DNA from 4 places in the Rhodococcus sp. IEGM 1330 genome. Region 1 is predicted to be linked to each of the others. Evidence: riboswitches for the same ligand, from Rfam matches in the RefSeq annotation. Region 1 holds a riboswitch; each other region holds the start of a gene.

Region 1 (7,668 bases):
CGTCGCACCGTCGGCCAACGTCACCAGATCGGCCTCGGGAAGCCAGTACGTCTCACACCAGACCCCGCGGCCGATATCCGCACCGAGCCACCGCAGCCACATGTTCAGCACTGCGGTGCCCTCGGCGGCGCGCGCGAACCACGGCGCGGCAACGGTCTCGACGAACGTGTCTGCCACCTCGTTGCGCCACACGAAGGAACTCCACAGCGGATGATCGGTCTTGCCGATCCGGCCCACCCACAACCACTTCGCCAACGCCGACACCGCAGCAGCCACGAAACCGGCGACGAGCAACACGAGACCACTGACCAACGCAGCCAACCAGTACCCGACGGCGTCGGCGACGGCGGTCAGCCCGAACAACACGGCCAGACCGATACCGAACGTCACGACGACGGGAATCAACCGACACGTCTCGACGAGTGCACGGGCGACCTTCAGCTTCCGCGGCGGATCGAACGTGCGCGACGAGTCCGCACTACCGGCGGCACGACGCAGCCGCACCGGCGGACTGCCGAGCCACGACGAGCCGGACTTCGCCTTGTCCGGAGTCGCGGACAGCACAGCGACCAAGCCGTTCTTCGGGACGGTTCGCCCGGGCCCGGTCATGCCGGAGTTACCGAGAAACGCCCGCTTGCCCACCTTGGCGTCGCCCAGATGCATCCAGCCGCCGCCGAGTTCGTAACTGGCGACCATGGTGTCGTCGGCGAGGAACGCGCCGTCGGCGACGGTGGTGAACTTGGGAATCATCAGCACCGTCGACGCCTCGACGTCCTTGCCGATCTTCGCGCCCAGCAACCGCAGCCAATGCGGCGTCAACAGTGACGCGTAGAGCGGGAACAAGAAGGTGCGCGCCGAGTCCATCAGGCGCTCGGTGGCCCACACCTGCCAGCCGATGCGGCTACGCACCGGGTGGTAGCCGCCGATCAGCCCGATGCTGAGCAACCGCACCGCGACGACGGTGATCACCGCGAACACCGCCAACGACACCAACGTCGCGACGGGCAACATCACCAGACCACGTACGAAGGCGTCGAACACGGAGTCCGCGGTGTGAATCCACCAGCCCATCAGCACCAGGCTGACACCGATCGAGAACAGTGCCATGCCGGACAGGAACAGAGACGCGACGCCGTACGCGAACACCCACTTCGTCGCGCGCGGCGGCGTTTCCGCGGGCCACGGGTGATCGGCCTTGCCGACCTTCTGGGCCGGCGAACCGGACCACATCTGACCGGCCTTCACTCGACCGACGACGGCGGAGCCCGCGGTGACGACGGCATTCTTGCCGACCTTGGTTCCGGGCAACAACGTCGAGCGGGCGCCGACGGTGGCGCCGGCACCGATCTCGACGCCGCCGATGTAGACGAGATCGCCGTCGATCCAATGCCCGGACAGATCCACCTCGGGCTCGATGGAGCAGCCGTCGCCCAGTTCGAGCATGCCGGTGACCGGCGGCATCGTGTGCAGGTCGACACCCTTGCCGATCTTGGCACCGAGAGCGCGCGCGTAGTAGACCATCCACGGTGCGCCCGAGAGGTTCGACGCACCACTGGCATCGGTCAATCTCGTTGCCGCCCACAGCCTGACGTGCATGCTGCCGCCGCGCCTGTACGCGCCCGGTTTCAAGCCCGCCAACAGGATGCGAGATCCGATCACCGAGATCGCCATGCGGCCGACCGGAGTGATGAACAGGATGAATGCGACGAGCACCCACCACCACGACAGCGTCGGAGCCCAGGGCACGTCGCCGAACCACGACATGACGTTGAACAGCAGCCCGAGCCAGGTGACCCACTGCAATCCGGTCAGGGTGGTCAACGGAACCGTTGCCGCGATCTGCGCCCATTGCGCGGTGCGCGACGTCGGTGCGACCTCACGAGGAATGGCCTCGACGACAGGCTCGAGGTCGTCGAGATACTGTGCCAGCGAACCCAGTCGCGGGTGGTCGTAGAGCTGCGCGACGGTGATCTCGGGGAACCGCTCGCGCAACGCCGTCACCAACTGAGCAGCCGAGAGCGAGCCACCGCCGTTGGCGAAGAAATCGGCGTTCTCGTCGGAAACCTGCGCGCCGAGGATGTTGGTCCACAGTTCGGCCACCCACCCCGCCGTGCCGCCGAGCGAGGACGCGCCCGCCATGCCGGGCAGGGGCCAGGGCAGCGCATTGCGGTCGACCTTGCCCGAGGTGCGCGTGGGCATCTCGTCCACCAGAGCGAGCCGCGGAACCAGCGCTGCAGGCAACTGCTCGGCGAGCAATTCGCGAGCGGCTTCGAGATCGAAATCGGGGTTGGTGCTGGCGAGATATCCGACGAGCACCGAGTTACCTGCGGCCGTCTTGCGGATGGCGGCCGCCGCACCGCCGACGCCCGGAAGTGCTTGCAGCGCATTGTCTATTTCGCCGAGCTCGATGCGTCGGCCGCCGAGTTTGACCTGATCGTCGGCGCGACCCTGGAACAACAGACCTTCGAGCTCTAGCTTGACCAGATCGCCGCTGCGGTACGCCCGGTCCCACCCGAGGGACGGCATGGGCGCGTACTTCTCGGCGTCCTTGGCCGGATCGAGATACCGAGCGAGCCCGACGCCGCCGATGACCAACTCGCCGACTTCACCGATCTGCACCGGAGTGCCGGAGGCGTCGACCACAGCCAGGTCCCACCCGTCGAGGGGGAGCCCGATCCGGACCGGACCCGTGCCGTCCATGATCGCCGCGCACGCGACGACCGTCGCCTCGGTGGGGCCGTACGTGTTCCAGACCTCGCGGCCTTCGACGGCGAGGCGCTCGGCCAACTCCGGCGGGCATGCCTCGCCGCCGAAGATGAGCAACCGCACCGCTTCCAGCGCCACCGCGGGCCACAGCGACGCGAGCGTGGGCACCGTCGAGACGACACTGATGTCGCGGGAGACGAGCCACGGGCCCAGATCGAAACCGGACCGCACCAACGACCTGGGCGCGGGAACCAGACACGCACCGTGCCGCCACGCCAGCCACATCTCCTCGCACGACGCGTCGAACGCGACCGACAGTCCGGCCAGCACCCGATCGCCCGGACCGAGCGGGTCCTTCTGCAGAAACATGCGGGCCTCGGCGTCGACGAACGCCGCCGCGTTGCGATGACTGACCGCAACGCCCTTGGGTGTGCCGGTGGAACCGGAGGTGAAGATGACCCACGCATCGTCCTGCGGGGTGGGCGGTCCGGCATTGTGTTCGGAAAGGTCGTGCTGAGGAACGTCCTGCTTCGGGGCAGTACCGGCGGCGATGCCGCCCGCAGTGACGATGGCCGTCACCTGTGCCTCACCGAAGACCAACTCGGCGCGCTCCTCCGGATCGTCCGCATCGACCGGAACGTAGGCGGCACCGACGTTCAGAATCGACAGGATCGCGACATAGAGGGAGAACGACCCCGACGGCATGCGGATGCCGACGCGATCGCCGCGCCTGACACCGGCGTTGGCGAGCCACTGAGCGCCCTCGGCGATGTCGTCCAACAACTCCGAGTAACTGACCGACACGGTTCCGTCGTCGATGGCGGGGGCGTCGGGAAAGCGATGGGCCGTGTCGTGGAGAACGTCGATGAGCGTCCGGGCGGGTGGAGCCTGGGGTGAGCGAAGAAACGCCGCCGGTGCAGGTGCGATGTCCGCGCTCGAACCCGGCAGATCGTTCTCTTGATGCACAGACAACCGGGCGTCCTTCTCATTCGTTTTGCATGTAACTCTGCGTTGGCAAATGACTCTGTGGTGCTGACGAACAGCAGCGCCGTTGGTTATCTCACGTTCTGTTTGCCAGCAGGTGAACGAGCGCGCCTTCCCACCGCGGGAATCCTACTGCTGCCTACGTGTGAGTCCCGGCTTGACAAAACCGCAGCGAGTTTGCGATCGTCTTCCCCACGGTCACGAGTACCAGCATCAAGCCCCGGCTAGCTGGTCGGCAACCCTCCTCCGCGGTGGGGTGCTCCGGGTGACGACCAGGCTGACGCCGGAAAACCGGCGCGGCAAGCGCGGACTCGTTCACCACATCCTTCGGTTGCGGGTCCCTCGAACGTGAGGGCTTGATCTGTCATGACATCTGTACTTTCCCGCCCCTGTGCTCCTTTTGCCCCTGTTTCGGGCACGGATCTGCAGGTACCGCTGGTGCAGGGCGGCACATGCACATACGCAAACTTCGATTACGCCGCCAGCGCGCCGGCACTGGGCGCGGTGACCGATCGGATCGCGGAGCTGTTGCCGTTCTACTCGAGTGTGCATCGCGGTGCCGGCTACGCCTCACGGGTCTCCACGGCGGCGTACGAGAAGGCTCGGGTGACCGTCGCCGATTTCGTTGGTGCGCAGAAGGACTCGGTGGTGGTGTTCACGCGGAACACCACCGACTCGCTGAACCTGCTGGCCGCATGCGTGCCGGGTGAGACCGTGGTGCTCGACATCGAACACCACGCGAATCTGCTCCCGTGGCGTGATCGACGAGTGGTGGTGGCTGCGTCGACCCTGGCCGAGACCATCGCGCGTCTCGACGCCGAACTCGCCGCGAAACCTGCTGCGCTGCTGGCGATCACGGGTGCATCTAACGTCACCGGTGAGGTGCTGCCCATCGCGGAACTCGCCGCTCTTGCACATCGGCACGGCGCGCGCATCGCGGTGGACGGTGCTCAGCTGGTGCCGCATCGTCGGGTCGACATCGACGCACTCGGCGTGGACTACCTCGCGTTCTCCGGGCACAAGCTCTACGCCCCGTTCGGCGCGGGAGTGCTTGTGGGAAAACGTGATTGGCTCGACCTCGGTGAGCCGCACCTGGCCGGCGGCGGCGCGGTGCGCAGCGTGAGCATCGAACACACCGACTGGGCTCCGGCACCGCAGCGGCACGAGGCAGGCACGCCCAACGTGCTCGGAGTTGCCGCACTCGCTGCGGCCTGCGAGGCCATCGCCGGGTTCGACGACGCAGAACTACAGGAACACGAGCACGAGCTATCGTCCCGCTTGCGCGACGGGCTGGCCGCACTGGACGGCGTCGAGCAGCTCCAGGTGTGGGCCGACTCACCCGACAGTGTCGGCATCGTCACCTTCACCGTCGCCGGACGCGATCCCGGTGAGGTCGCTGCGTACCTGTCCGCCGAACACGGAATCGGCGTGCGCGACGGAAAGTTCTGCGCACACCCACTGCTGAGCAGGCTGGGGCACGCGGCCGGAGCGGTTCGAGCCAGTATCGGCCTCGGCAGCTCGTCGGCCGATGTGGATCGACTCGTCGACGCCCTCGCCGCCCTGGTCGAGTCGGGACCGAACTGGCACTACGCGGAGGACGCCGGCTGGTGGAACCCCGTACCCGACCCGCGACCCTTCCCCGAGCTGGCCGGACGGGTGGACGGGGTGGGTGGGCACAGCGCCGCGTGGGTTGGATCCCCGTGCACCCCCGCAGACAGTTAGCATGGCGTCATGACCGTGAGTGTCGTGTGGACGGGCAACCGCCATTGGTGCAACAGATACGTGGATCTGTGCCGCACTGCGTCCGGGTCGTGTTCGAGTTCGGCTCCGCTCCGACCGAATGCGTTCACCGACTGAAGAATCAGGACCATCACTCATGTCGCACAACTTCACCCGCGTCGCCGTCGAATTCACTGCGGGTTGGACCGAACTGACCGCCGCTCCCGAGACGGACGTAGTCCGAATCCAGGCCTCCGACCTGCGGGAATCCCAGCAACATCGAGCCCGGGTGCGGGCCGAGGCCGTCGACCGCGGCGAATCTGCCGACAGCACGGCAGTGTTTCTCGACCTCGAGATCCACATCGCGGCCGATGCCCGGACGGCCCGTCGGGAATTCTCCGCACTGGATGCGCCGACCAGCCCGTCGTCGATCCGCTACGTCGGAACGCCGGCGGGATTGGCCAGTTTGATCTCCGATGTCACTGCGGCCGATGTGGCCGACGGCGTGACGTTGACCGTGCTCGGCGATGTCGCTCGCCAGTCGGGTCTGATCAACAACGGAGTACTGCCGCTGCTCGAATCCCGCGGCACCCGACTCGACATCGACGTCGTCGACGCGGTCCTCGGCGCACCGATCGCCCCGACTCTCGCGTCCTGAGCTGACGGTCAGGTGACGTCGATCGCCAGACCTGCGGTGATCCGCACCAACTCGGTGAACGTGGACCGAAATATCGTGTTGGTGTGACCGGCGGCCGCCCACACCTCGGCGTATCCGGCCAGATCCTGGTCGACGAACGTGTCCAGGTTGGTGGGGTGGCCGACCGGGGCGATCCCCCCGATCGGCTGCCCGGTTGCATGCTTGGCCGTGTCGAGAGGCGCGCGCATCAACGTGCCGCCGAGACGCTCACCGGTGTGCTCGAGATGAACGTTGTGGGCACCGGAGACCAGTAGCAGCACCGGCTCGTCGCCCAGCAGAAACACCATCGACTTCACGATCGCGCCCACCTCGACGCCCAGTGCCGCAGCGGCATCGGCGGCAGTGTGTGTGCCCTCCGGACTGTTCACCACCACCCCGTGATGACCACGTGAAATCAGAGTGTCGGCCACATGGGCTGCATTCGGATGAAGTAGCCGGGACATGGTCCAACCCTATTGCCCCGCGACCGTTTACGCAGAAGGCTTGCCCATCTGGTCATTCCGCAGGCTCCACTCCCGCGAGATCACCGAACAGTCTCAATCGCGCCATGCCGCCGTCGGGAAAGATGTCCATTCGCACCTCGGAGACCGGGGTGTCGTGGGTGAGTACGAAGCGATGCCGGGTGTCGGGCTGCAGCGTCGTTCGCGGCAACAGTTCGATCCATTCGCCGTCGCCGAGCCGGCCCCGCAGCGATGCCGCACCTGGCGCGTTTCCGAGGAAGCAGGTGGTGTCGAGTTCGGCGAGAGAGATGTGCCCGGTACCGGCGAGCTGCACCTGAACCCAGTCGTTCGCGTCGTTGCGTCGACGCGAGGTCTCCCAGCCCTCACCCATCGACCGCGGGGGACCGGGGAAGAGCAGGTTGTTGGGTGAGCTGTAGAACATGTTTGAGCACGCCGAGACGTACGCACCGTTCTCGAGTGCAGCCAGGTCGACCGGACCGGCAGCGAGGAACTTGGGGTCGGGCTTGCCGCGACCCAGCACCCGCAACCGCGCCACTCCGCCGTCGGGATAGATCGACAGCTTCACGTGCGTCCACCGCGCGTCGGAGGCAACAGCGAACCTGTTCTCGCTGTCGCCGTTGACCGGGCTGCGCGGGACGATGGTGGTCCACTCGGTCTGGGTGTGAAGCTCTTCCGGTGATGGAAATCCGTCGACCTCGGCGGCCTCGATCGAGATCTCCGGCGGATAGTTTCCGGTGAACCACGCGGTGTCGACGACGACAGCCGAGACGACCCCTGGCGCTCCGAGACGCACGATCGCCTCGTCGTACCCGGCCTCGCGTCGGCGTCGCGTCTCCCACCCGTCGTAGATCTGACCCTTGTGTCCGAACGTCGCCGTCGAATAGTCGGCTTTGCCCGGCCGGACGAGATTCTCCTTCTCCGCGAACGTCTCGTCGTTCGCCCACACGACTGCGCCTCCGAGTGTGCGGACGGCGAGATCGGGCAATGGCAGAGGGAAAGTGGAGGTCATGGAATCACACTTTACTGGTTTCGCGTCGGCTCACCGGGTTGTGCACGGACCGGCGACGCACTGCGGCCGCGCCCATCAGCAGTGCGCCGATC
Region 2 (7,668 bases), 130 kb from region 1:
GCGAGAGCGGAGGTCCAGATCGACTTCTCGGGAATGTCCAGACCGGTGAACGCCAAGCGGGCCCGCAGGTCACGCGGGGTACGAATGGAATTGTTCGTCAACACGATGAACGGAATCTCGTTGGCCTGCAACTCGGCGAGGAACGTGTCGGCACCGGGAATCAAGTGGTCCTCGTGGACGAGTACGCCGTCCATGTCCATCAGATACGTCCACTGCTGAGGCTTCTCGGTTTCGCTCACCCTTCCATTGTGAACTACCCGGTCGCGCCGCAGGCTCGACTACCGGTACTAACTCGCCTGTCGCTCGGCGACACGTCGGGAGTTGGTTCTGAGTATCTGCCGCTCCCGAGCCGTCGTTCCGCCCCAGACTCCGAACGGCTCGTTCGCTGCCAGAGCGAATCGGCGGCAGGCCTCGACCACCGTGCACCCGGCGCACACCTGCTTCGCCCGGTCCTCACGTTCACGGCGAGCGGAGCGCGCTTCGCCGTGCGGAGAGAAGAAGATCTCCGAGTCCTGCCCGCGGCACAGTGCGTCGACCTGCCAGTCCCAGGATTCGACGGCAGGGTAGATTCCGCGCTCGATTGTGGCAATCGTGCTGTTCCTCGACATCGTCCGATCGTCACCGGATTCCCGAGTGCGCACAACGTTTCGAATCAGTGTGATTCGAGGATGGAGATGACCGAACCGGCCAGAACCTGCGGGGGCAACGCTGTCTGTGTTCATCTCCCTGCCAACGACTATTCCGGCAGAGACGCACGTGCGGCGGGCAGGGCTGTGCCTTGCGACTGATTCGCATCGTCATGCGGGTTGTCGTGGTTCCTCGTCTCTGACATCCCCGTGGTGGTCGGGTGGGTAGAGGACTTCTTCTGGGTGGTGTGCGTGGTTGATGAGTCCACGGCGCTTGGGGTCCATTCCAGTGGGTGGATGCCAGAGGGTGCGGCCCGGATAGCGATGGGCTGCTGTGGTTTTGGTGGTCGCCCACTTGCCTGGTCCGGTGCCGACGAGTGCGTGGTGCATGTCGCAGCCGAAGGTGAGGGCGTCGATGTCGGTGTAGCCGCCGTCGATCCAGTCGGTGACGTGGTGGGTTTGGCACCAGGTTGCTGGGCGGGTGCAGGAGGGAAAGCTGCAGCCGCGGTCTCGGGCGATGAGCACGATCCGTTGGTCGGCGGAGGCTATCCGTTTCGATCGGCCGAGGTACAACGTTCTGCCGTGGTCGTCGAAGATCGTGAGGTAGTGGTGGGCGTGGGAGGCCATGCGGATGGCGTCGCGGATGGAGATGCGGGATCCGGTGGCGGTCATGGCGTATCCGCTGCCGGCTTCGAGATCTTTCAGGGTCATGGTGACGATCGCGGTGACGGGCAGGCCTCGGTGGGTGCCGAGTGTCCCGGAGGCGAGTGTCTGCCGAAGCGCTAGTTTCAGGGCGTCGTGGTGACGTTCGCGCTGGGTTCGTCGATCACGAGCGGCAGCAGCGTCCCGCACAGCTGCCTTGTCCACGGTGTCGTCGTCGACGCCGGTATCGGATCCGGAGTGCCCGCCGGGTTCAGTAGCGCCTGCAGTGTCGTCGGAGTCATTTGCCTCTGTGCCGCAACCACAGTCGGTCCTGGAACCACAGTCGGTCCCGTCACCGCAGTCGTCGTCATCGCAGTCGTCGTCACTGTTGCGGTCCGTTCCATCCCACAGTCCTGCGTCACTGGATCCGGCATCGCGGGGAGTGGGCTTGGGCTTGGACTTGGGAGCAGTGGCGCTGCCGCTCCCGCTGTTGTCGTCGCTGCTGGTTTCGTCGTGGACGATCGATGTCGGGTCGGCCGGGTTGTTGACTCCGGGTTTCGCGGCTTTGGAGAACAGGGCCTCGAGGTAGGCCCGTAGTTCGGGGTCGACGCAGAAGTTTCCTTCCGACATACCGTCGGCACCCTGCTCGCCGAGGTAGAAGAACGCATCCCGTCGCTTCCGCGGCTTCGGTGGCTTCGGTGGCTTCCCGTCCTCGTCTTCGTCTTCGTCGTGATCGCCGTCGGGGTTGAGGATCGAGTCCAGATGCGCCACCAGCGGCGCGAAGTCGTCGGGTCGTCGGGTCGATGCGTAGCCCACCAATTGCTCTTCGGCGAGATCCCGTGTCTGCGGATCGACACTCGACGGCAGATGGCGAAAGAACTCCCGAATCATCTGCACATGCTTGGCATCGAGCAACCCCGCCCGCAACGCGTCCGCGGTTCTCGGCAGCAGCGGGGGCAATACTTCGCCGGAGAACGCGGTGCGATCACCCAACTCCCCGGCCAGGCGCACTCGTGCTCCTGCTGTTCGTGGGGTGATCCGCAGCATCCACGCCACCGAGGACGGCACCGACCCCGGGTACACATCGAGACCGTGTTGAGCGATCAGTTCGTTGAGCCAGGTGTACGAGTACGCCGTCACAGACCTGGTCATCGTTTCCATCCGTTGGATCACTGCACGCCGGTCGGCATTCGTCCACGACACCGACGCCTGATCCGCCAACTCGGCGACCGCGGACTCGACCTGATCCACCAACGCCGACAACTGCGGATCGGACACGTCAGGGGCGGGCGGCACCGTCTCGATGCCGTCCACCCCTGATCCGCCGTCCCCCGAAAGCATGAACAGAATCTATCGCGACCCACCGACAAGTATTCGAACATGCGTTCCCGTTAGTGCTCCGCTGTCGAAACGGTCCAGTCGGGGTCGGAGTACCGCACTATGTGGTGGATTACACATCGATGACAAATGTGACGTTATCGATTTCAAGCAACGACGAGTCGCGTAGATGCTGGTGGCGGCGTTCAATATCTCCCAAGGCGGACGTAACGACCACAGCAGTGTTGCTTGATTCGGCGACGAAAGCCACTGCTTGCTGTATCTCCGAACTCGAGTGTCGAGCCGGTATCCAATGTTGTGTTGACCCAGTGGGGATGATCGACATGAACGACGCATTTCGTTTCGCCGCTTCGTGCAGTTCACCGAAGGAACTGATCACTCGACTTCAGTTCGGTACGACGGACCTGTGGCCGGAGGATGTTGCCCTTCCGGCCCGTTGGCGCTACATGGCCGACCTCATAGATTCCGATCGGGGCATGCTCGTCGAACTCGACGGTGCACTGTCGACGCCGGTTGTGGACGCGCTCGTTGCGACGGCGGAATTGTGTAGGCAATCGGCCACCGAGTCTGTCCCTGCGGCCGACTGGGAGTATCTCCGGCGGGCTTTGGGATGGCTCGAGCGCGGTAGTTCCGGTGTCGATCGCGCTCTCATCGCCGTGGGCGACGAGTTGGCACTGATCGGGCTCGACGGTGTGGAGCAAGATTTCTCAGTCGCGACCTGGCTGTGCATGGACGTGCTGGATCAGTTCGCCTCCGGTGAAACGATCGGATACTGGATGGGGCGCGTGAAACTTTGGTCTTCGAAAATGGCTGAGCAGCAGTACAATTCAGGTCCGATCGGTCGAGAAGGCTCTGAGCTGACAGTTGCCGTCTGACTGGTGGGGGTCGTCCCGTTCGTACTTTTCGGATCTTCCGTCGGTGAGTCGATTCCTACCCCGGTTGGCAACTGCCCCGACCCTCTCGTAGTATCGGAAACCGTAGGACCATCCAGAGCGACCGAGAGACCTGGCTCGATGACGTCGCAGCAACCCCCCGCTCGTCGGGTGCGGGTGCTACCGCCGGGACCGATGGAGGAAATGCACATGAATACCCGAGTAGCTGCAGGCTTCGTCGACGGATGCCGTCGGATTCATGTCGATCTGTGCCGTCTGAACGGTTCGACCTGTCTTAGCTGACATTTCGGCACCCGTACTTTTCGACACCACACCTCATCATCTGCACGAACTCCTTCCTGGGCACACGTGGCTCGGACGAGGGAGTTCCTATGCGATCGACCAGATACCGGAGACACCCACGTGTCCACTCGCCCTGTACTTTTGGTGGCCGGAGTAATCGCCGCCACCGCCACACTGCTCGCCGGGTGCGCAGGTAGCGCCACCACCTCGGCCGCCGACGCCGGACCCCCGCAGTCAGGAGGGACCCTGCGTTACGGCCTGTCCGGCGCTCCCACCTGCTCCGACCCGGCACAATCCGGCACCAATCAGACGATCTACGTCACCCGCCAAGTGGTCGACTCGCTCACCGATCAGAACCCGGAAACCGGCGAGGTCGAGCCGTGGTTGGCCGAAAGCTGGGAAGTAAGTCCCGACGCGAGCTCGTTCACCTTCCAGCTGAAAGACGGTGTGACGTTCAGTGACGGCACCGCACTCGATGCCGCTGCCGTCAAGGCGAATTTCGACGCCATCACCGGCACTCTCGGTGCAGCCAAGGCACCTCTGGCCGCCAGTTACCTGACCGGGTACGAAGGTGCCACGGTGGTCGACCCGCTCACGGTCCGCATCGACTTCGCGGCACCGAATGCGCAGTTCCTGCAGGCGAGTTCGACGCCTCAGCTCGGAATCCAATCCATCGCGACCTCGGCGCAGTCTGCCGAGTCGCGGTGCCTGGGCGCCAACATCGGATCGGGACCGTTCACCTACGCGGACTATCAGCAGGACCGCTCCGTCGCCTTGGCCAAGCGAATCGGATACAACTGGGGCTCTGCGGTATTCGGCCATGAGGGCGAGGCGTACCTGGATCGTATCGAGTTCACCATCGTGCCCGAGTCGGGTGTACGTACCGGCAGTCTTTCCTCCGACCAGCTCGACGCCGTCAGTGACGCGCTACCGCAGGATGCTCCACAGATCGAGGCGACCGGTGGCCGGATCCTGACGACATCGAACCCGGGCGTTCCGTTCGGCATTCAGCCCAACGTCACTCGTGGTGCGCTACAGGATCCCGCCGTCCGGACGGCCCTGGTGCCGGCGATCAACCGTCAGGAACTTGTCGATACCGTCCTCGGACCCGACTTCCGCACGGCGACAAGCACGTTGGCCAGCGCCACTCCGGGGTACGTCGAACTCGCCGATGTCACCTACGATCCCGAGAAGTCGAAATCGCAGCTCGATGCAGCGGGCTGGGTTCCCGGTGCCGATGGGGTCCGTGAAAAGGGCGGGCAGAAGCTGAGCTTCAAGGTCATGTACTCGGCCGTGTTCGCCGGCAACCAGGCGATCCTCGAGCTGACCCAGCAGCAGTTGCGCGCCGTCGGCGTCGACCTACAGCTCGAGCTGGTGTCCACTTCGGAGGCGACCGCACGGCAAGGTACCAAGGACTACGACTCCACGTACTACAACAGCACCCGCGCCGACGGTGACATTCTTCGTACCTCGTTTGCCGTCGACGGACGGAACCTGAACGCGCGCGGCCCGATTCCGGATCTGGATGCATCGTTGACGGACCAGCTCTCGACCACCGACGTTGCGGCGCGCAACGAGATCCTCGCAACCGCCCAGCAGCAGGTGCTCGACAACGGATTGTGGATTCCCACGATCGAGCTCTCGCAGGCCGTCGGCGCGGCGTCGACAGTGCAGGATCTGAAGTTCGAGGCCTCCGCTCGCCTGCAGTTCTTCGACACCTGGCTGAGCGGGCAGTAGAGCCATGACCTGCTACGTCGGACAGCGAGTACTGCAGGCACTGGCAGTGCTGTGGGCTGCATTCACCATCTCGTTCATCGTGCTCTTCCTCCTTCCCTCGGACCCGGTCAGTCTTGCCGTGGACTCGGCCGGCTCGGGCACTCCGGCGGATGCTGCGGCCATCGCTGAACTGCAGGCTCGCTACGGTCTCGATCAGCCGGTGTTGGTGCAGTACTGGCATTCGCTGGTCGGGGCCGTGCAAGGTGACTTCGGACTGTCCATTGCCACCGGCCAACCGGTGACGACGGCCATTCTCGACGCGGTGCCCAGCACCCTCGGCTTGGCGGCGACAGCCCTGGTGCTGGCCGTCGTGTTCGGATCCGCGGTGGCCTATGCCGCCACGTACACCCAGATCGTCTGGCTGAAGAACCTGTTGCTCGCGCTCCCACCGCTCGGGGTGGCGGTGCCGACATTCTGGGTGGGTCTGCTTCTGCTGCAACTGTTCTCGTTCCGACTGCGCTGGTTCCCGGCGTTCGGTGACGCCGGGCCAGCGTCGTTGGTGCTGCCTGCGGTGACGCTGGCATTGCCCACCGGTGCTGTCATCGCTCAGGTGCTCGCCACCAGTATGGCGACCACATGGAAGCAGCCATTCGTGGATGTGGCTCGCGCCAAGGGGGTCTCACGCCTTCGGGTGCAGACGCGACACGTTCTGCGACTGTCGTCCATCCCGGCCTTCACGATTGCCGGGGTTCTGGTGGGCACCCTGCTGGCCGGATCGGTGGTGGTCGAGACCGTATTCTCGCGCGCCGGAGTCGGACGGCTGACCCAGACATCGGTGCTGGCCCAGGACATTCCGGTGGTGCAGGGCATCGTCGTTCTGACCTCGCTGGTCTTCGTCCTGGTCAATCTCGCAGTCGACCTGCTCTATCCGCTGATCGATCCGCGCATCGTGCGCGAATACCGGCCCGTGCAGGCCAGTGCAGAACCGGAGAAAGCTCATGTCTGACATCCTGATTCGCGAGACTGCCGTCCATTCGGCAGTTCCCCCGGTAGTCGAAGAAGCACCGGCACCCACGCGGCGCCGGGGTCCGCGAGACGTGTTGAAGCACATCTGGCTCGGTGCCTCCGTGGTCGTGCTGTTGCTGGCTCTCGGGTTCGCGCTGTTCCCGTCCGTCTTCGCCAGCGGCGACCCGCTGGTCGGTACACCGGCCGATAAACTGCAGGCACCGAGCGAGTCGCACTGGTTCGGCACCGACAACATCGGCCGTGACGTTTTCACCCGAGTGGTCCACGGTTCCGGATTGTCGCTGACGGCAACGCTGTTGGCAGTCGGCATGGCCCTGGTGGTCGGCTCGATCATCGGTCTGGTTTCGGGGGCCGTCGGCGGAATAGTCGATGCGGTGTTGATGCGAATTGTCGATGTGTTGCTGTCGATTCCAACTCTGTTGCTCTCGTTGGCGCTGGTGACCGCTCTGGGCTTCGGCACCGTGAACGTCGCTATTGCCGTCGGCGTCACGCTGATCGCCAATTTCGCCCGAGTGATGCGCTCGGAGGTACTGCGGGTGCGCAGATCGCTGTACGTCGAAGCGGCCTACGCCTCGGGTGTGCGGTGGTTCGATGTGTTCCGCAGGCACATCCTCAGAAACTCGTACGGCCCCGTGATCGCGCTCGCTGCTGTCGAATTCGGTATGGCAGTTCTCGCAGTATCGGCGCTGAGCTTCCTCGGTTTCGGCGCTGCTCCGCCCACCCCGGAGTGGGGATCGCTGATCTCCGAGGGCCGCAACTTTCTGGCCACCGCCTGGTGGATGACCACACTGCCGGGATTGGTGATCGTGGCCGTCGTCGTGTCCGCGCACCGCCTCGGTCATGCTCTCGAGAGGCGATCACAATGAGTCCCATTCTCGAAGTAGAGAATCTGCACGTGAATTACGGTGAGACGACTGCCGTCGCCGGCATCGGGTTCACCGTCGACCGCGGTGAAGTGGTGGCCGTGGTCGGTGAATCGGGCTCCGGAAAGTCGACGACTGCGCACGCCCTCATCGGGCTGCTCTCGGGTTCCGGGCGCGTCGTAGGTGGATCGGTGACGTTCGACGGGGAACGGCTCGACACCGCCTCGGACAAGACGTTGAACCGGCTGCGCGGCCGTCACATCGGGCTCGTCCCGCAGGATC
Region 3 (7,668 bases), on a different contig from region 1:
CGGTCCGAACAAGAGCGGTGTCAGCGCCGTCCGAGGCGGGCCAGCTCCATCGTCTCGGCAAGCAGCTTCGCTACCGAATCGGCCTCGGTGAGGAAGCCGTCGTGTCCGTCACGCGACTGGATCACTTCGAGTCCGCGGCACTGGGGGAGTTCGCGAGCGATCTCCTTCTGCAGTCGGAGCGGATACAGGCGATCGGAGTCGACTCCGCCGACGATGGTCGGAACAGGTGTGGACGCAAGAGCTTCGGCCACTCCGCCCCGGCCGCGGCCTACATCGTGACGGTTCATCGCCTCGCTGAGCAGGACGTACGTCGCAGCGTCGAATCGGTTGACGAGCTTCGCAGCCTGATGCTCGAGGTAGCTCTGTGCGGAGTATCTGCCACCGGCCCACGGGTCTTCGTCGTTCTGCGGTGAGTTTCCGAACCTGATGTCGAGTTCGCTCTCGGTTCGGTACGTCAGGTGCGCGATACGCCGCGCTATGCCGAGTCCGGCCGTCGGCGAGGTGCCGGTGTCGTGATAATTACCGCCGAGCCATCCTGGATCGGCCTTGATCGCGGCGATCTGTGTTGTCTGGGTACCGATCTGGTCGGCAGTTGCCCTGGCACCGACCGCGAGGACCAATGCGGCCGCCACTCGGTCGGGATGGCCCACGATCCATTCGAGGGTGCGCATCCCGCCCATCGAGCCGCCGACGACGGCAGCGAACCGCTCGATTCCGAGGACGTCGGCCACGGCAGCTTCGGCAGCGACCTGATCGCGGATGGAGATGTCCGGAAAACGAGACCCGTAGGGCGTGCCATCGGGAGAGACGCTGCTCGGGCCCGTGGTCCCGCCGCAGCCGCCGAGCACGTTGGTCGCCACGACGCACCACTCGTCGGTGTCGATGGGGCAGCCCGGACCGACCATTCCGTTCCACCAACCGGGCAGAGCATGATCGGCGTCCGGCGGACCGGACACATGCGAGTCCCCGGTCAGGGCGTGTTCGACGAGTACGACGTTGCTGCGGTCGGTGGCGAGTTCGCCCCAGCGTTGCACCGCGACGGTGACCTGGGGGATGCGAGCGCCGTTCTCGAGATCGAGACCACCGATGTCGATTGTTCCCAACCGCCCGTCCGGAGACGGAAGAACCGCCTCCGGACGAACGCCTGTGTCGCAGCTGTGACTCAAGATGCCGCCGCGCTGAATCCGACCTCGAGATCGGCGATGATGTCGTCGATTCCCTCGATGCCCACGGCGAGACGCACCAGGCCGGGAGTGACGCCCGATGCCAGCTGCTCTTCCGGAGTCAGCTGGGAATGCGTGGTGGATGCGGGGTGGATGACGAGTGAACGCACGTCTCCGATGTTAGCGACGTGGCTGTGCAGAGTGAGTGCGTTGACGAACTTCTTGCCCGCGTCCACACCGCCCTTCAGCTCGAACGCGATGATCGCGCCCTGCCCCTTCGGCAACAATTCCTGCCCGCGCTGGTACCACGGCGACGATTCGAGTCCGGCGTAGTTGATCGAGACGACGTCGTCCCGACCGGCGAGGAAGGCGGCGACCTTCTGTGCGTTCGCCACGTGCCGCTCGATCCGAAGGCTCAACGTTTCCAGACCCTGGCTGATGAGGAAGGCGTTGAACGGCGAGACCGCAGCACCGATGTCACGCAACAGCTGAACGCGTGCCTTCAACGCGAACGCGGGCGCACCCAGATCGGCGAACACGACGCCGTGGTAGCTGGGATCCGCGGTGGTGAAGTTGGGATGACGGCCCTGCGTCCAATCGAACGTGCCACCGTCGACGATGACGCCCGCGATGGCCGTTCCATGTCCGCCGAGGTACTTCGTCGCCGAGTGCACCACGATGTCGGCACCGTGCTTCAACGGCTGCAGCAGGTACGGCGTTGCCACGGTGTTGTCCACGATCAGCGGAATGCCGTTCTCGTGGGCCACCGCCGAGATCCCGGGAATGTCGAGAATGTCGTTCTTGGGGTTGGAGATCGTCTCACCGTAGAACGCCTTGGTCGACGGGGTGATTGCCGCGCGCCACTGCTCGAGGTCATCGGGATCGTCGACGAACGAGACGGTGATGCCCAGCTTGGGGAGCGTGTAGTGGAAGAGGTTGTACGTGCCGCCGTAGAGACGAGGGCTCGACACGATGTGGTCGCCTGCCTCTGCGAGGTTGAGAATCGCGAACGTCTCGGCGGCCTGACCCGACGCCACCAACAATGCCGCGACGCCACCTTCCAACGCGGCGATGCGCTGCTCGACGACATCCTGAGTCGGGTTGATGATGCGGGTGTAGATGTTGCCGGGCTCGGCCAGACCGAACAGTGCGGCTGCGTGATCTGTGTTGTCGAACGTGTACGAGGTGGTCTGGTAGATGGGCAACGCACGAGCCTTGGTGGTGCCGTCCGGGGTCTGACCCGAGTGGATCTGCTTGGTCTCGAAGCTCCAGTTGGCTGCGGGATCGGTGAACGGATCCTCGGTGGGTGCTCCGGTGGCGTCGACGACGTCTGGGGTGGAATCGGTCATGGCTGGTGATACTCCGTTTTCTGAGACGAGTCTGTCTAAGACGAATCGAATGTCGAATGAAGCTCGAGAAGTCGAGCGTTACGGGGCGTATCGGTACAGCAACACATGAGAGAACCTCCTGACAGGCTTCGGCCCCTTGGGGACCGAAGGTTCAGTGGGTCCGCTTCCTGCGGACCCGCGCTTGTCGATACGGCACCCGCGTGCCGGATCGGCCTGGTCGTTCACCCGGGGCACCCCACCGCGGTTGGAGGGTTGCCGGCCAGCAAGCCGGGGCTCGATGCTGGCACTCATGACCTGGCGAAGATCTTAGCGGGTGACGGCACCCCACCGGAACAAGGGCACGCGCGCGGTGCCAGGTAGAGCTCGAGCAGATGCTCGGGTGAGGACAATCACCGTGCCGCGACTCGAAAACAAGTTGCCTGGGGGAAGACAATGGTTCGGTTGGCTGTTCCCTTACTCGGTTGGGCTCTGCTGAATCGATTCGCCGAGCCACCGTTCTCGTTGCTCACGTCCCCGATCCACACGAAGGTTGTACTGCTGTGACTGTCACCGATTCCGCTCTGTCCCGAGTCAGCGCTGTGCGCGGCAAGGTGTCGAGTGGCCTGAGTGTCAGTCACCGACCGCACTCGACCCGCCGCAAGCTGGCGATGTTGGCCCTGTCCATCGGCGGCTTCGGGATCGGCACCACGGAGTTCGCGTCGATGGGTCTGTTGCCGGACATCGCGACGACGATGGGGATCTCCGAGCCCTCGGCCGGCCACATGATCTCCGCGTACGCGCTCGGTGTGGTCGTCGGCGCGCCGACCATCGCAGCCCTGGCTGCCCGCGTTCCGCGCAGGATGCTGCTGCTCGCGCTGATGGTGGCCTTCACCCTCGGAAACCTCGGCACGGTTTTCGCGCCCAGCTTCAACGAGTTGGTGGCCTCGCGATTCGTTGCAGGTCTGCCGCACGGTGCGTACTTCGGCGTAGCGGCGCTGGTCGCTGCCCACCTCGCCGAACCGGGCAAGCGAGCCAAGGCCGTCGCGATGGTGATGATGGGACTCTCGGTCGCCAACGTCGTCGGCGTACCGGTGGCGACCTGGATCGGGCAGGCGCTGGGATGGCGCAGTGCATTCACTCTCGTGGCGGTCATCGGTGCCCTCACCGTCGCCGCGCTCGTCCTCTGGATGCCACGGCTCGACGCGATGCCGACCACCAGCCCCATCACCGAGCTGGGCGCACTGCGCCGCAGCCAGGTGTGGATGACCCTGTTCGTAGGCATCGTCGGATTCGGTGGCATGTTCGCGGTGTACACCTACATCGCGTCGACTCTGACCGACGTCGCCGGTCTCGCCCGCGCCTTCGTTCCGGTGGCCCTGATGATCTACGGACTCGGAATGGTCGTCGGAAACTACGCCGGCGGATGGCTCGCCGACCGGTACCAGCTCAAGGGCACCTTCGTCGGCCTGGCCGCCACTGCCGTGTTCCTTGCTGTGTTCGTCGTGGCCGCACACAATCCGATCACCGCCCTACTGCTGGTGTTCCTCATCGGCGCGTCCGGCTCCTCGGTGGTACCCGGTCTGCAAACGAGGTTGATGGACGTTGCCGAGGACGCCCAGACGCTCGCCGCATCGCTCAACCATGCCGCGTTCAACCTGGCCAACGCCATCGGAGCGGCAGTCGGTGGCGCCGTGATCGCCGCAGGATTCGGCTACACGGCACCCGCCGCCGTCGGTTCGGGCCTGGCCGTGGCCGGTCTGGGTGTACTCGCCACAGCCATGTGGATGGACAGGCGCTCGCCCTCGAAATAGGCGACCGGTCCCGTCAGCCGGTGATCGTTGCTGTCGTTCCACCGAGGGCTTCGGCCAGAGCCGGAGCCAGCTTGTCGATCACGTACGGCAGGCTGAGCACGCTGGTGAAGTAGATCGCGCCCGCCGTCACGCCGTCGGTGAACACGAGGTTGCCGTCCTTCACCGGCTCGAGGGCGTCGTACACCGCCTCCTTCTCCAATTCCGTGCGGTCGCCCGGGCCTTCGGTTCCCCAGATCAGCACGTCGGCCGCGTTGAGAACCGACAGATTCTCGAGCGGGATGCTCGCCTGGCCGCCGCCGTCCGCCGGAACGTAGGCGTCGATCTCGTCGGGAATGACGAAGCCCACCTTGGTCAGGAAGTCCGTGCTCAACCCGTCCTGGTACGCGATCGCCTTGCCCTCGTAGAACGCGTTCTGGAGGAAGATCGCCTTCTTGCCGGCGAATTCCGGGTTTGCGGCCGCAGCGTCGGCGAACTTCTGGTTCACGCCGTCGATCAGGGCATCGACCTCGGTCTTCTTGCCGAGTGCGCGTCCGATCTTCTCGGCCAGGATGTCCCAGGGCTCGAAGTAGGCGGTCGAGGAGTCGGATTGGGCGAGGGTCGGTGCGATGTCACTGAGCCTGGTGTAGGTGTCCTCGGTGAGGCCTGCGTTCGTGGCGATGATCAGGTCCGGTTGCAGCGCCGCAATCTTCTCTTCCTCGAAGCCGTCGCCGGTGGCCGACGGAACTTCGGGCTGCGCATCGCCCAACGCGGCCTGTGCCCAGGGCCAGGTGGCGTAGGGCTGGTCGCCGTACCACTCGGTTACGCCGATCGGTACGACGCCGAGTGCGAGGACCGTGTCCTGCTCGGTGTATCCGGCCACCACGATGCGAGTGGGCTCTTCCGGGACGACGGTCTCACCGAACGCGTGCTCGATCGTGATCGGGAAAGCCGCCGAGGCGGAGGAAGTACCGGCCATCGGTGACGCCTCGTCGGCGGAGTTCGAGCATGCAGTCAGCAGCCCCGCGGTGGTCAGCGCAATCGCACACACCGCCCAGGTCCGGTGAAGTGGTCGGATGCGCATCGAGACGCCTTTCGGAAGGGTTGGCTAACATCGGGAAGGGTAGCCCATCCTAATTTAATTGCGTAGTGGAGTTCGTCTGACGACGCGACGTGAAACGCCCTGCTCGAACCTTCACCGAACCTCCACATTTCCCGACGGGCTCCTCCACGTGCGCCCTCTAGGGTCAGTTCTCATGAGCCGCACAGTTCTCGTCGTCGACGACGAGCCCACGATCTCCGAGGCCGTTGCCGCTCGGCTGCGCGGCGAAGGGTACGAGGTCGTCACTGCCGCCGACGGCCCGTCTGCCGTCGACGCGTGCGCCCGGATCGATCCCGACGTGGTGGTGCTCGATCTGATGCTCCCCGGGTTCGACGGGCTCGAAGTGTGCCGCCGTATCCAGGCGTCCCGCCCGGTCCCGGTGTTGATGTTGACGGCCAAGTCCGATGAGACGGACATGCTCGTCGGCCTGGGTGTCGGCGCGGACGACTACCTGGGTAAGCCGTTCAGTATGCGCGAGTTGGTCGCTCGCGTGCACGCCCTGGTTCGGCGTGCCGAGCGCACGGTGGCCGCCGTACCTCAGGCAGTTCGAGTCGGTGACGTGCAGATCGATCACCGGGAACGGCGGGTGACCAATCCCTCCGGCGACATCCACTTGACCAGAACGGAATTCGACATCCTCGCCTATCTGGCTGCTCGGCCGCGCACTGCGGTCTCGCGGGAAACACTGCTGTCGGAACTGTGGGGCTGGGACGATTCGGCCAGCAGCAGGACGGTCGATTCTCATGTGAAAGCGTTGCGCCGCAAACTCGGTGGCGATCTCATCCGCACCGTGCACGGCGTGGGCTACGCCGTGGAGTCGCCGCGATGACGCGAATGCTGCCGCGCCCGTTGGATCCGTTGCGGTCGTTCAAGCTCAAGGTCTCGCTCGTCGTGGGCATAGTGCTGGTGCTCGCGAGCGTCGTCTTCTGGATCGGAGCGGGTTGGCAATTTCGCTACACCCTCCTCGCAGCGCTCGTCGTGTCCTTGGCCGCAACGCAATTCGTCGCCCACGGCATGACGTCACCGCTGCGCGAGATGACATCGGCCGCCAAAGCGATGGCGCGGGGCGATTATTCGACGCGAGTGCGGGCAACGTCCAGGGACGAGGTGGGCGAGCTCGCCACGGCGTTCAACACCATGGCAAGTGATCTGGAAGCTGCCGAGAAGTACCGCCGCGAACTCATCGGCAACGTCTCGCACGAATTGAAGACGCCCATCGCTGCCCTGCGTGCTGTGCTCGAGAACATGGTCGACGGGGTGACCGACGCGAATCCCGCGACGCTGTCGGTGGCGCTGCGCCAAACCGAGAGACTCGGAGATCTGGTCAGCGAACTGCTCGACCTGTCGCGGGTGGAGGGCGGTGTACTCACCATTGCCCCGGAGGAGTTCGCGGTGCGGCAATTCCTCGAGGATGCGACCTCCGTTCACCGAGAACGAGTGTCGATTGTCGTCTCGCCCGGCGATTCGACCGTCGTGGCCGACCGATCTCGCATGACACAGGTGATCACCAACCTCGTCGACAACGCCGTGCGGCATTCCCCCCATTCGAGCACCGTGACGCTGCGGGCCCATCGAATCGGCGGAGCGTATGCATTCGACGTCGTCGACCAGGGCCCGGGCATCGCGCTCGCCGATCGCCATGCGGTGTTCGACCGATTCACTCGCGGCGGATCCACCGACGGCGGAACAGGTCTGGGCCTCGGCATCGCCCGTTGGGCCACCGAACTGCACGGCGGAACCATCGAAGTTCTCGACAGCGAATTCGGCTGCCACATCAGAGTGGCCATCCCCGAGCACTGACTTTCTCGATCCATCCGAACCGCGACTGCACGTCCACGGACCGCAGCCGCCGACCCTCCATGCCCGAAACACAGAAAAGGAAGCGCCATGACCACGATCGAGACTCCGATTCATCCCAGAACGAAGCACGGTCTCTCTATTTGGGGGCCTCGCACCTGGCCGGTGCTGCGGTATGCGCAGGCCCCCCGTGCGGCGCTCCTCGGGGCCGCTGTTGCCGGACTGATCGGTGCAGTGACGTTGGTGGACAACACGTTCGGTGTGCTGATCACCGCACTGGCCTTCGTGGTCGTTGTGCTCGCAGCGCGCAGCGGCAGGCTCTCGCGGTGGGAATGGGCGGGCGTGGCAGGAGTGCTGGCGTTGGCGAGCGTGTCTGCCCTGCGAGCGGCCGAGTGGATCGTCACGATGTCGACGACGCTCACCATCGTGGTCGCAGTGGTGGTGCTCTCCCGTGCCTGGACGTGGACGGGAATCGCACTCGGCGGTCTACT
Region 4 (7,668 bases), on a different contig from region 1:
GGACTGTCTCTGCTCGGACGTATAGACCCCGCCGCTGGCGCGGACCTACGGAATATGCAGGAGCCCTGCATCCCTCAGGATCGCCCTGATCTGGGGCGTAACGACCGCTGCTGGTGCGGTTCGGGTCGTAAGTACAAGGTGTGTCACCTCGGAAGGAACGTTCTGTCGCTCGAAGAGCGCGCACAGTGGCTCTACCAGAAAGCCAGTGGCTATGCGGCAACGGCGAATTCCGCAGATCTAATCCTCGGTCTGGCCCGAACACGAACGGCGCATCTCGGCGATCGTGACGATGTCTTGTCGAAGGCCTTCGATGAACCGTTCGTCAGCGATGTAGTGCTGTTCGAGGGCGGAAAATTTGCCGAGTTCGTGAGTTCTCATGGGCCGCTACTGCCGGCCGACGAGTTGATGTTGGCCCAGCAGTGGCTTCTGGTGGAGCGGTCGATTCACGAGATCGAATCGGTCAGCCCCGGAGAAGGCATGTCGCTGCGCGACATTTGTACCGGGGATCGACACGACATTAAAGAACGCTCGGCGAGCCGACAGTTGACTGCATGAGAATTCATCTGCTCGCGCGTCGTACCCGTCGGTGCAGAGTTTCAGATCTTCGGTGGCATCGAACCTGTCGATCCGGCGCAACGAACGAAGCTGATCGAGATCCTCGACGCCGACCCTGTCGATCCCGAAGATCTGGTGAGTTTTCTCAGTGCGCGGTTGGCTCCTCGCCGAATCGAAAATCGTGACGGCGATCCGGTGGCGTTGTGCGAGTCGGTCTTCGAGCTCGGTGAGGTCGGTGGACTACGGCGGAGGCTGAGCCGCAAATTCGGGGCCGCGGGGGGGAATCGCTGGTACTGGAAGGTCGGAACGAGCATCCTCGGAAGACTCACCCTGGACGGCACCCGATTGACGGTGGAAGCAATGTCCGAACGCCGAATGGACACGTTGATCGACGATGTGATGACCCTTCATCCGGATGCGGATCAGATGAGCGACAGGCGTTCGTCGGCAGAGGAAGCGATGGCCGAGACATTAGGGAATGGCGGAGAACCCGTCGAAATGGCTCCAGAGCTCATTGCGCTCCTCGAAGAGCAGGTTCGCGAATACGAACAGAAGTGGCTCACCGAGTCCATCCCCGCTCTCGAAGGTTGGACGCCACGCGATGCCGCGGCAGATCCGACTCGTCGCGATGATCTGATTCGTCTCCTCGATTCTTTCCCGGACGAGGAACGAACTGGTCCGATGAGCATGCGTCGACTGCGCGACATGCTGGATCTGTGAAAAACGCGTCGATGCTGCTCGCCTGAGATGCGCGAAGCACGGGCGGACGAAAGTCGATCGGCCGGTGCGGCGATCAAGGTCCAGTCAATCCCTATGGACCGCGATTGCGTCTACCGTGAGGGTTGCCGCGAACACCGATATCGCCGCCACGATCAGCGCGACGAAGGTGCACTCCGGTACGGGTGGCCCTGGAGTGTTGCCCAGTCATCGAGGGATGGTTCAGTCCCGGCCGCGGGGTCCGACGATCCAATCGAATGGAGACGGCGTCGCACCGATCGGCAAACGCCAGGCGCACCTGCGTCCGATCAAATGGAACCGATGCGCTGGTAGCTGCGTCCAACACCACGGATGGGTTCCAAGGACGGAGTGCTGTGAGCAAGATGCGATTGCTGATCGGGAGTGCGGTCGGACTGATGCTGGTGGCAACCGGCTGCGGAGGGGCGTTCGAAGGCGTGCCCGTTGCGGCGGCACCGTCGACGACATCGGTGATGACAACCGCTCCGGCGAATGGGGCGTGGGATCCGTGCACCATCCCGGACTCGGCAATCGAAGACGCGGGCTTGGCGGTGGAGACAAAGTCCTGGAACCTGGTGGGAGATCTGCCGATCTCTGAGGACTGGCTGACGTGTTTCTGGACCAATCCGCTGCCCACGCCGTGGTATCACCTCGGCATCTTCTCGTCCACTGAAAGCCTGGACTACCTACGCGAGCGGGGACCGTTCGAGAATTTCCAGCCGATCGAGGGGTTCGATGGCGTGCGCTTCCAGCGGACCATCAAGTACGACGAGGTCAATTGCGGCGTCGCTTTCGGACGCCCGGGCGGCGTCGTCTATCTGAATCTCGATGGGATTGCAAGGACACCAGCTCTCGCGGATCCGTGTGTCGAGGTCGAACGGTTGGCGCGTTCGCTCCGACCGTCCATGCCGGCATCGAACTAAAAGGAAGAAGAAGCGATGGGTTCAGAGACGAACGAGCTTGCGGTATCGATGCAGCAGTGGCAATCGCTGTCGATGCAAGCAGAGTCCGGACAGCTCGAGATCCCCGATGGCGTGGCGTTCCGGTGCGATGAGGTCTGCGCTGCGTACATCAGACACCTGACGGAAATGCTGGCGAGGACGAAAAACCTGGTCGACGTCGAGGCGTTCGGCACCCTCGATTCGGCTAGGCAGCTCGGGAGGAAGTTCGAGAAGATTGCCCACAGTGGCGATCGATCGTTGCGGGTCGTGCTCTTGCAACACATCGAGGTCATCGAGCTGATGCGGTCGGTGTTCAAGCGCTATTTCGACGAGGTGGAGTACACCGATCAGCGGACGTTGAAATCCATCGGCGAGATCGCGGAGGGTCTGAGCAAGTGATTTCATACCGGAGTTGGTGTGATCGGAGCTGGTCTACCGTCCGTCCGAATGATGCTGCGCTGGCGTCGAATCGGTAGTGAGCTACCTCTGGCTCGCTCAACCCAGCGCCCCTGTCAACTTCCTTCAGTATCGAGCAGAACGCTTCGGCTGCCTTGCTCCTGAAGGGGCCGAGCGTTCTGTTCGATCAGGGTGCGGAATTCGTCGAGTTGCTCTGCCGAGGCCTGTACCGGAGTGGTCATCACAATCCACTGCACGCCCTCGGTGCACGGGGGAGTGGTGAGGGATCCGGTGTAGCGCACATTCGTCCGATCGGCAGGTAGCAGAGCCGCGGGATCGAAACTACTGAGCTCCGCGGTGTCGCCGACGGGAGGCAGTTCGTCGAAGTAGTTTCCCAATGCTGCGTTCGCTGCCCCCCTTGTCGATCAGGACGCTGACGACGGTGATGCTTCCGTCTTCTGCGGTGTGCACCAGATGCAATTCGGCGTCGTGGCGGACGCCGTCCAGTTCGTGCTCGGCCGGTTCGTGGAGGTGGAACTGCGTCAGCGCAAAGTGCTTGTCGCCGAGGATCACCTCCGATCCGGGTGTCTTGTCCGCCTGTACCGTGTGTCTAGTGTTCTTCAAGGCGATAACGCCTGTGTTGTAGGCGAATTGGAGCGACGGAAGGTCTGCGGCGGTGGCGTCGTGGAGGTTGATCGGGGATTGGGCCGACGTGTCGGCGCAGGCACCCCAGTCAGGGCTGAGGGTCGGCCACGCGTCGGGGTCGAGTTCGCCGTCGTACTGGAATTCGGTCGCTTGCTGCGCCCCTGCTTCTTCCGCTGCAGCGGCGGCGCTTGCTGCAGGTGTGGTCGTGTCAGTGCTGGATTCAGCGCTGGGCGTATTCGAGCACGCTACGAACAGGAGCGGGACGGCCGCGACAAAGGCAGCACTGCGAGCAAGGCGAAGCATAATTCCTCCCAACTAGATGTAGAACGCACCTAACGAAATATGTCTATCACACTGACCGATTGCCGCTTCGATGGCGGGCGGAGTGCGAAATCGATCCGAACTCGGGGCGATCCGATCCATCGGATGGTGCATGTCGTACCGCGCGTCTACGCTCGGAGGTGGTTCATGAGTGGCAGCTGTCGGTACCTGGCCGGCTGTCCGGCAACCCCGTCTCCATCGACAGGGTGCCCCAGGGGAAGAACCGGCGCGTCCCGCAATCGCAGGCGCGCAAGTCGATGGAGGGTTGCACCTCCAGAATGAGGTGAACAATGTCCGGTAGTGACGAACTCGAAGCAGCACAGGCGAAGTGGGAACCCATTCCGCCGGAACGCCGTCGTACCTGGTGCCAGACGCTACTGAGTTACCCGCCGATTTGGTACGGCGTGTTCCCGATGCTCGAGACTCGGAGGCTGGTACTCGAAGGCGGGTACGCCAATGCCGAAGCTTGGATCGAGCTCGCGAAACGTGCTGAGGCAGTGGGTTTCACGCCTCAGACGTGGCTGATCTTTCGGCAGAGTCTCGAGCCGTCCTATCTGAAAGGTCGTTTTCCTGCGCATCCAGAGAACATGCCCAAGCGGCGTGGGAACGGTGGTGTCGAGACGGTGGTCGTCGACCCCGAGGACTTTTCCGTATGGCCATGGCTGTTCGAGGCGGGGTATCGCGCGGGCGAGGCGACCTTGCAGACGCTGTCTCGCTGAAGCCGTCTATCAGCCGTCGGCGTGCGGCTTCTCAGTGGAACCGCGGGCGTCGCTGCTGCGTCTGATGCTGTGGGGCGGCGCTCGGGCCGCGTCGGGGAGGGGCGGAAATGGCAGTTCCAACTGATTTCCCACCAGTGGTCTACGTGCCGTGCGTCGAATCGGTGGCCACGCCCTACGAAGACGGTTTGGGTAGCGTCGGCGACGCTATCGGTGATGGTGCTGCGGCAGTTGCCGACACGGGGTCGGCAATCGGCGAACTGGCGACAGGGGCGTGGGATGCGATTTTCTGACGTGCAGACCAGTGAAGTGCGGCGCTGGGTGGCATCGCCTGGGTCGATGATCGCTCGAAGCGCGATCTTCGGGGTTGCGGCGCTGATTGCTCTGTACTTGTGCGTGGTGGGTGTCGTGGAGGGAATGATCGCCCCTGCGCTGTCGACATTCGGATTTGCTGTATTCTGCATCAGCACAATGGCTTTCGCGTGGACCAACGTCCCGTCGATTAAGACAGGCTCTGACGTCGGCCCTTGGGTGCAGGGATCGACTGTGCGCTACAACCCGGTGAGCTTGAGGTTGCTCGTCGTGGTGGTCAGTTCTCTGTCGACCTGCGTGATCGCGATGGGTTTCACCTCGGGTGGGGTGGGGTGGGATGGGTGCTTGCGGCGATGGGGCTTTCCATGGCCTCGCTCCTGATTCCAATCCTGTTGCGCAGTATTCGCAACGGCTACCTCGAGCTCTCGGACGACGGTATTCGCCACCGCGGCTGGGCATTCGACATCCAGGTACCGTGGGCGGACATCCGAGACACCGCTGTGGTCGTGGAGTCGTACCCGTTGGTTCTGGTGAGGGTCGACGAGTTGGCGAAGATGAACCGTCGCTTCACAACCTTGCTCCGGAGAATCGAAATTATGCCGAAAGGCAAGTACATCGAACTCGACTGCAGACGCTTCGATATCCACCCGGTTGCGCTTGAACAGTGGATTCGCTTCTACATCGACAACCCGGAGGCCCGAGTCGAACTTGGAACCGATGCAGCAGCAGATAGATTGACGGGCGTCGGTGTACAGCGCGCCTGACCGAACTGTCCGAGGTCATACACGAGTTCCGGTACGCCGGATCCGGAAATCGTTGCGTACGAGTTGATCGGACCCCTTTTGCCGAGATCCGATTCGGGTTCCATGGCTTTGCTCTACGGCCACGCGGGTTGCAGTCCGCCTGGCCGGTCAGGCACCGCCATGGTGGCGTTGTCAACGCGGATCCAGAGGCGGCACAGGCGTTCCGGCCCGAGTCCGCAGAGTGAGGTCACAGCCCAGCGCATTCGCGATGGCGATCGCACCGTCGAGTTGGATCGAGTCTTTGCCGCCTTCGAGAGCTTGGACCGTCGATCGCCCCACGCCGGCAAGCAATGCCAACTCAGCCTGAGTGAGGCGTAACTGAAGCCGACGTGCGACGAAGGCGTCGGCCACCTCGCTCGAATATCTCCGGCTTCGTCATCGCGGATCGGCCATATTCGCTCCTTGTGCTTGCGAGTGCATGCATAGGTGAGGGTACGCCTCATGGTTGAGGCGCCACATCCGGTTATGCCTGTGAACGACGGCATAACGCCGTATCCGAACGTCGAATCGCGCGTGTCGGTGGTCCGTTCATTGCGATACTGAATCGACATTGCCTGTACCGGGGACGGGCCCATGCAGTCTCGACCGGCTCGGAGTTGGCATGTCCACGAGAACGTTCATTGCAATCACCGCAATAGCTCTGGTCTGCGCCGGCTGCTCGAGCAGCCCCGACGAGACACCGAGCGAAGCTGTTCCTGTCACGAGCAGTTCCAGCGTCACTGTGTCGGCATCGCCTACCTCCAACGTGGACGTGCCGGCGGCACCTGAGCCGCCGCCTGTTCCTCAGCCTCAACCAGTCACCTACGAGTGCGGCGACTTGGATCTGTATCAGTCCGGCACTGCCCTGTACTCAGACGGAACGACAGGGTACGAAGCCGAATGCGACACGTACGTCGCGCCGGCACCGCCTGAATTGAGATACTGCGATTACGGCGGCACCGCGGTCTTCACCGATGGGTCGTACGAGGTGAACGACCCGAGATGCGCGGCGACCGCGCCGGTGCCCGATGCAGGGTATCCGTACAACGAATCCGAGGATCGAAACGGCGATGGCGTCGTGAATGGCTACGAGCGGTGCGGAGTCCTGTGCGGAGAAGAACCCACCAGCGGGGACATACAAACCCAGTACGGCTGCGAGCAGGGCTACATCACAGGTCCGCAGTGCGAATAGATTGACCCGTGTTCGGCATTTGCCGTATTGCCGGTGACCCGTGCGGCATAGTGACCACCACTGTCCGTTTGCGTCGAAGGTGGAACCTCCGTGGGGAATGCAGTGAAGACCGGACGCGACAAGTGGGTCGTCGTCGATGTCGAGACCTCAGGTCTGAAGGCATCCCGTGATCGGGTGCTCAGCGTGGCCGCTATGACGGTCGACGAGGACGGACGCGTGGGACGCGAACTGTCGACTCTGGTCAACCCGGGCTGCGATCCCGGTCCGGTACACATCCACAAACTGACGCCCGAACGGCTTGCCGGCGCGCCGACGTTCGACATGATCGCCCCGCAGCTCATGGATCTGCTCGACGGTCGAACCATGGTCGCGCACAACGCAAGTTTCGACCATGGCTTCCTGAAGCTCGAATCGATGCGTGCGGGCATCGACATGCCGACGAAGCAACGGTTGTGCACCGTGGCATTGTCGAGGCGACTACAACTCGACACTCCCAACCACAAGCTATCCACCCTGGCTGCGCACTGGAAAGTGCTGCAGTCCAATGCACACGACGCCTACGACGATGCCCGCGTGCTGGCGCAGGTGTTCACTCACAGTGCTCGACTGGCCAGGTCGCTCGAACTTCCCCTTCCCGTCGTCACGTGCACCGAGCGCCTGACGCTGTATCCGGACACCGTTCCTCGAACGCATTGCACGTGGGAGAACCCCGGTCCACTTACTGAGGACGGCGCTCTGATTCAGGGCATGCGAGTCGTGATCAGCGGCGACACGCGGATTCCGCGGCTGCGTTTGGCTGCTCAGCTCACCGAAGCGGGCTTGGACGTGATGAACTCCGTCAGCAGGTTCACCAGTGTGGTGGTGTGCTCGGATCCGACGACTGAAAGCAGAAAGGTCGAACGGGCTCGGGCCCATGGACTTCGGATCATTTCGGAGTCAGAACTGCTGGACTTTCTACGGAACGTGCAGCCAGGAATGCCGAAAGAATCTCTGCCGCAGGCCCAGCCGAAGCCACGCGTGCAGCACCTCGATCCAGTCTTAAAGCCTTGGCAGTCAAGAAGGGTCTTGGTCAT

What was found. Region 1 has a riboswitch for S-adenosylmethionine ahead of R4P57_RS21085 (aminotransferase class V-fold PLP-dependent enzyme). Riboswitches for the same ligand answer to the same signal wherever they lie in the genome.
Region 2: another riboswitch for S-adenosylmethionine. It lies ahead of R4P57_RS21745 (ABC transporter substrate-binding protein); the one in region 1 lies ahead of R4P57_RS21085 (aminotransferase class V-fold PLP-dependent enzyme).
Region 3: another riboswitch for S-adenosylmethionine. It lies ahead of R4P57_RS01760 (bifunctional o-acetylhomoserine/o-acetylserine sulfhydrylase); the one in region 1 lies ahead of R4P57_RS21085 (aminotransferase class V-fold PLP-dependent enzyme).
Region 4: another riboswitch for S-adenosylmethionine. It lies ahead of R4P57_RS18800 (mandelate racemase/muconate lactonizing protein); the one in region 1 lies ahead of R4P57_RS21085 (aminotransferase class V-fold PLP-dependent enzyme).

Annotation. Positions count from the first base shown of each region.
Region 1 covers NZ_JAWLSB010000010.1:15,166-22,833, forward strand. Annotated here, with positions in the region: gene R4P57_RS21080 (Pls/PosA family non-ribosomal peptide synthetase) at 1-3,672, opposite strand, end outside; SAM riboswitch class IV at 3,887-4,002, shown strand; gene R4P57_RS21085 (aminotransferase class V-fold PLP-dependent enzyme) at 4,057-5,412, shown strand; gene R4P57_RS21090 (hypothetical protein) at 5,567-6,067, shown strand; gene R4P57_RS21095 (YbaK/EbsC family protein) at 6,076-6,549, opposite strand; gene alc (allantoicase) at 6,602-7,576, opposite strand; gene R4P57_RS21105 (hypothetical protein) at 7,581-7,668, opposite strand, start outside.
Region 2 covers NZ_JAWLSB010000010.1:140,954-148,621, forward strand. Annotated here, with positions in the region: gene R4P57_RS21725 (HAD-IIA family hydrolase) at 1-200, opposite strand, end outside; gene R4P57_RS21730 (WhiB family transcriptional regulator) at 288-608, opposite strand; gene R4P57_RS21735 (HNH endonuclease signature motif containing protein) at 798-2,609, opposite strand; gene R4P57_RS21740 (hypothetical protein) at 2,729-3,481, shown strand; SAM riboswitch class I at 3,587-3,680, shown strand; gene R4P57_RS21745 (ABC transporter substrate-binding protein) at 3,902-5,518, shown strand; gene R4P57_RS21750 (ABC transporter permease) at 5,523-6,503, shown strand; gene R4P57_RS21755 (ABC transporter permease) at 6,496-7,389, shown strand; gene R4P57_RS21760 (ABC transporter ATP-binding protein) at 7,386-7,668, shown strand, end outside.
Region 3 covers NZ_JAWLSB010000001.1:402,283-409,950, forward strand. Annotated here, with positions in the region: gene metX (homoserine O-acetyltransferase MetX) at 21-1,103, opposite strand; gene R4P57_RS01760 (bifunctional o-acetylhomoserine/o-acetylserine sulfhydrylase) at 1,163-2,512, opposite strand; SAM riboswitch class IV at 2,685-2,807, opposite strand; gene R4P57_RS01765 (MFS transporter) at 3,160-4,302, shown strand; gene R4P57_RS01770 (ABC transporter substrate-binding protein) at 4,316-5,362, opposite strand; gene R4P57_RS01775 (response regulator transcription factor) at 5,535-6,209, shown strand; gene R4P57_RS01780 (HAMP domain-containing sensor histidine kinase) at 6,206-7,180, shown strand; gene R4P57_RS01785 (DUF4173 domain-containing protein) at 7,268-7,668, shown strand, end outside.
Region 4 covers NZ_JAWLSB010000008.1:94,127-101,794, reverse strand. Annotated here, with positions in the region: gene R4P57_RS18825 (SEC-C domain-containing protein) at 1-555, shown strand, start outside; gene R4P57_RS18820 (hypothetical protein) at 691-1,275, shown strand; gene R4P57_RS18815 (DUF3558 domain-containing protein) at 1,656-2,213, shown strand; gene R4P57_RS18810 (hypothetical protein) at 2,229-2,630, shown strand; gene R4P57_RS26835 (carbonic anhydrase family protein) at 2,744-3,025, opposite strand; gene R4P57_RS18805 (carbonic anhydrase family protein) at 2,970-3,575, opposite strand; SAM riboswitch class IV at 3,737-3,855, shown strand; gene R4P57_RS18800 (mandelate racemase/muconate lactonizing protein) at 3,884-4,312, shown strand; gene R4P57_RS18795 (hypothetical protein) at 4,420-4,602, shown strand; gene R4P57_RS18790 (hypothetical protein) at 4,987-5,385, shown strand; gene R4P57_RS18785 (helix-turn-helix transcriptional regulator) at 5,557-5,775, opposite strand; gene R4P57_RS18780 (hypothetical protein) at 6,026-6,595, shown strand; gene R4P57_RS18775 (TerD family protein) at 6,686-7,668, shown strand, end outside.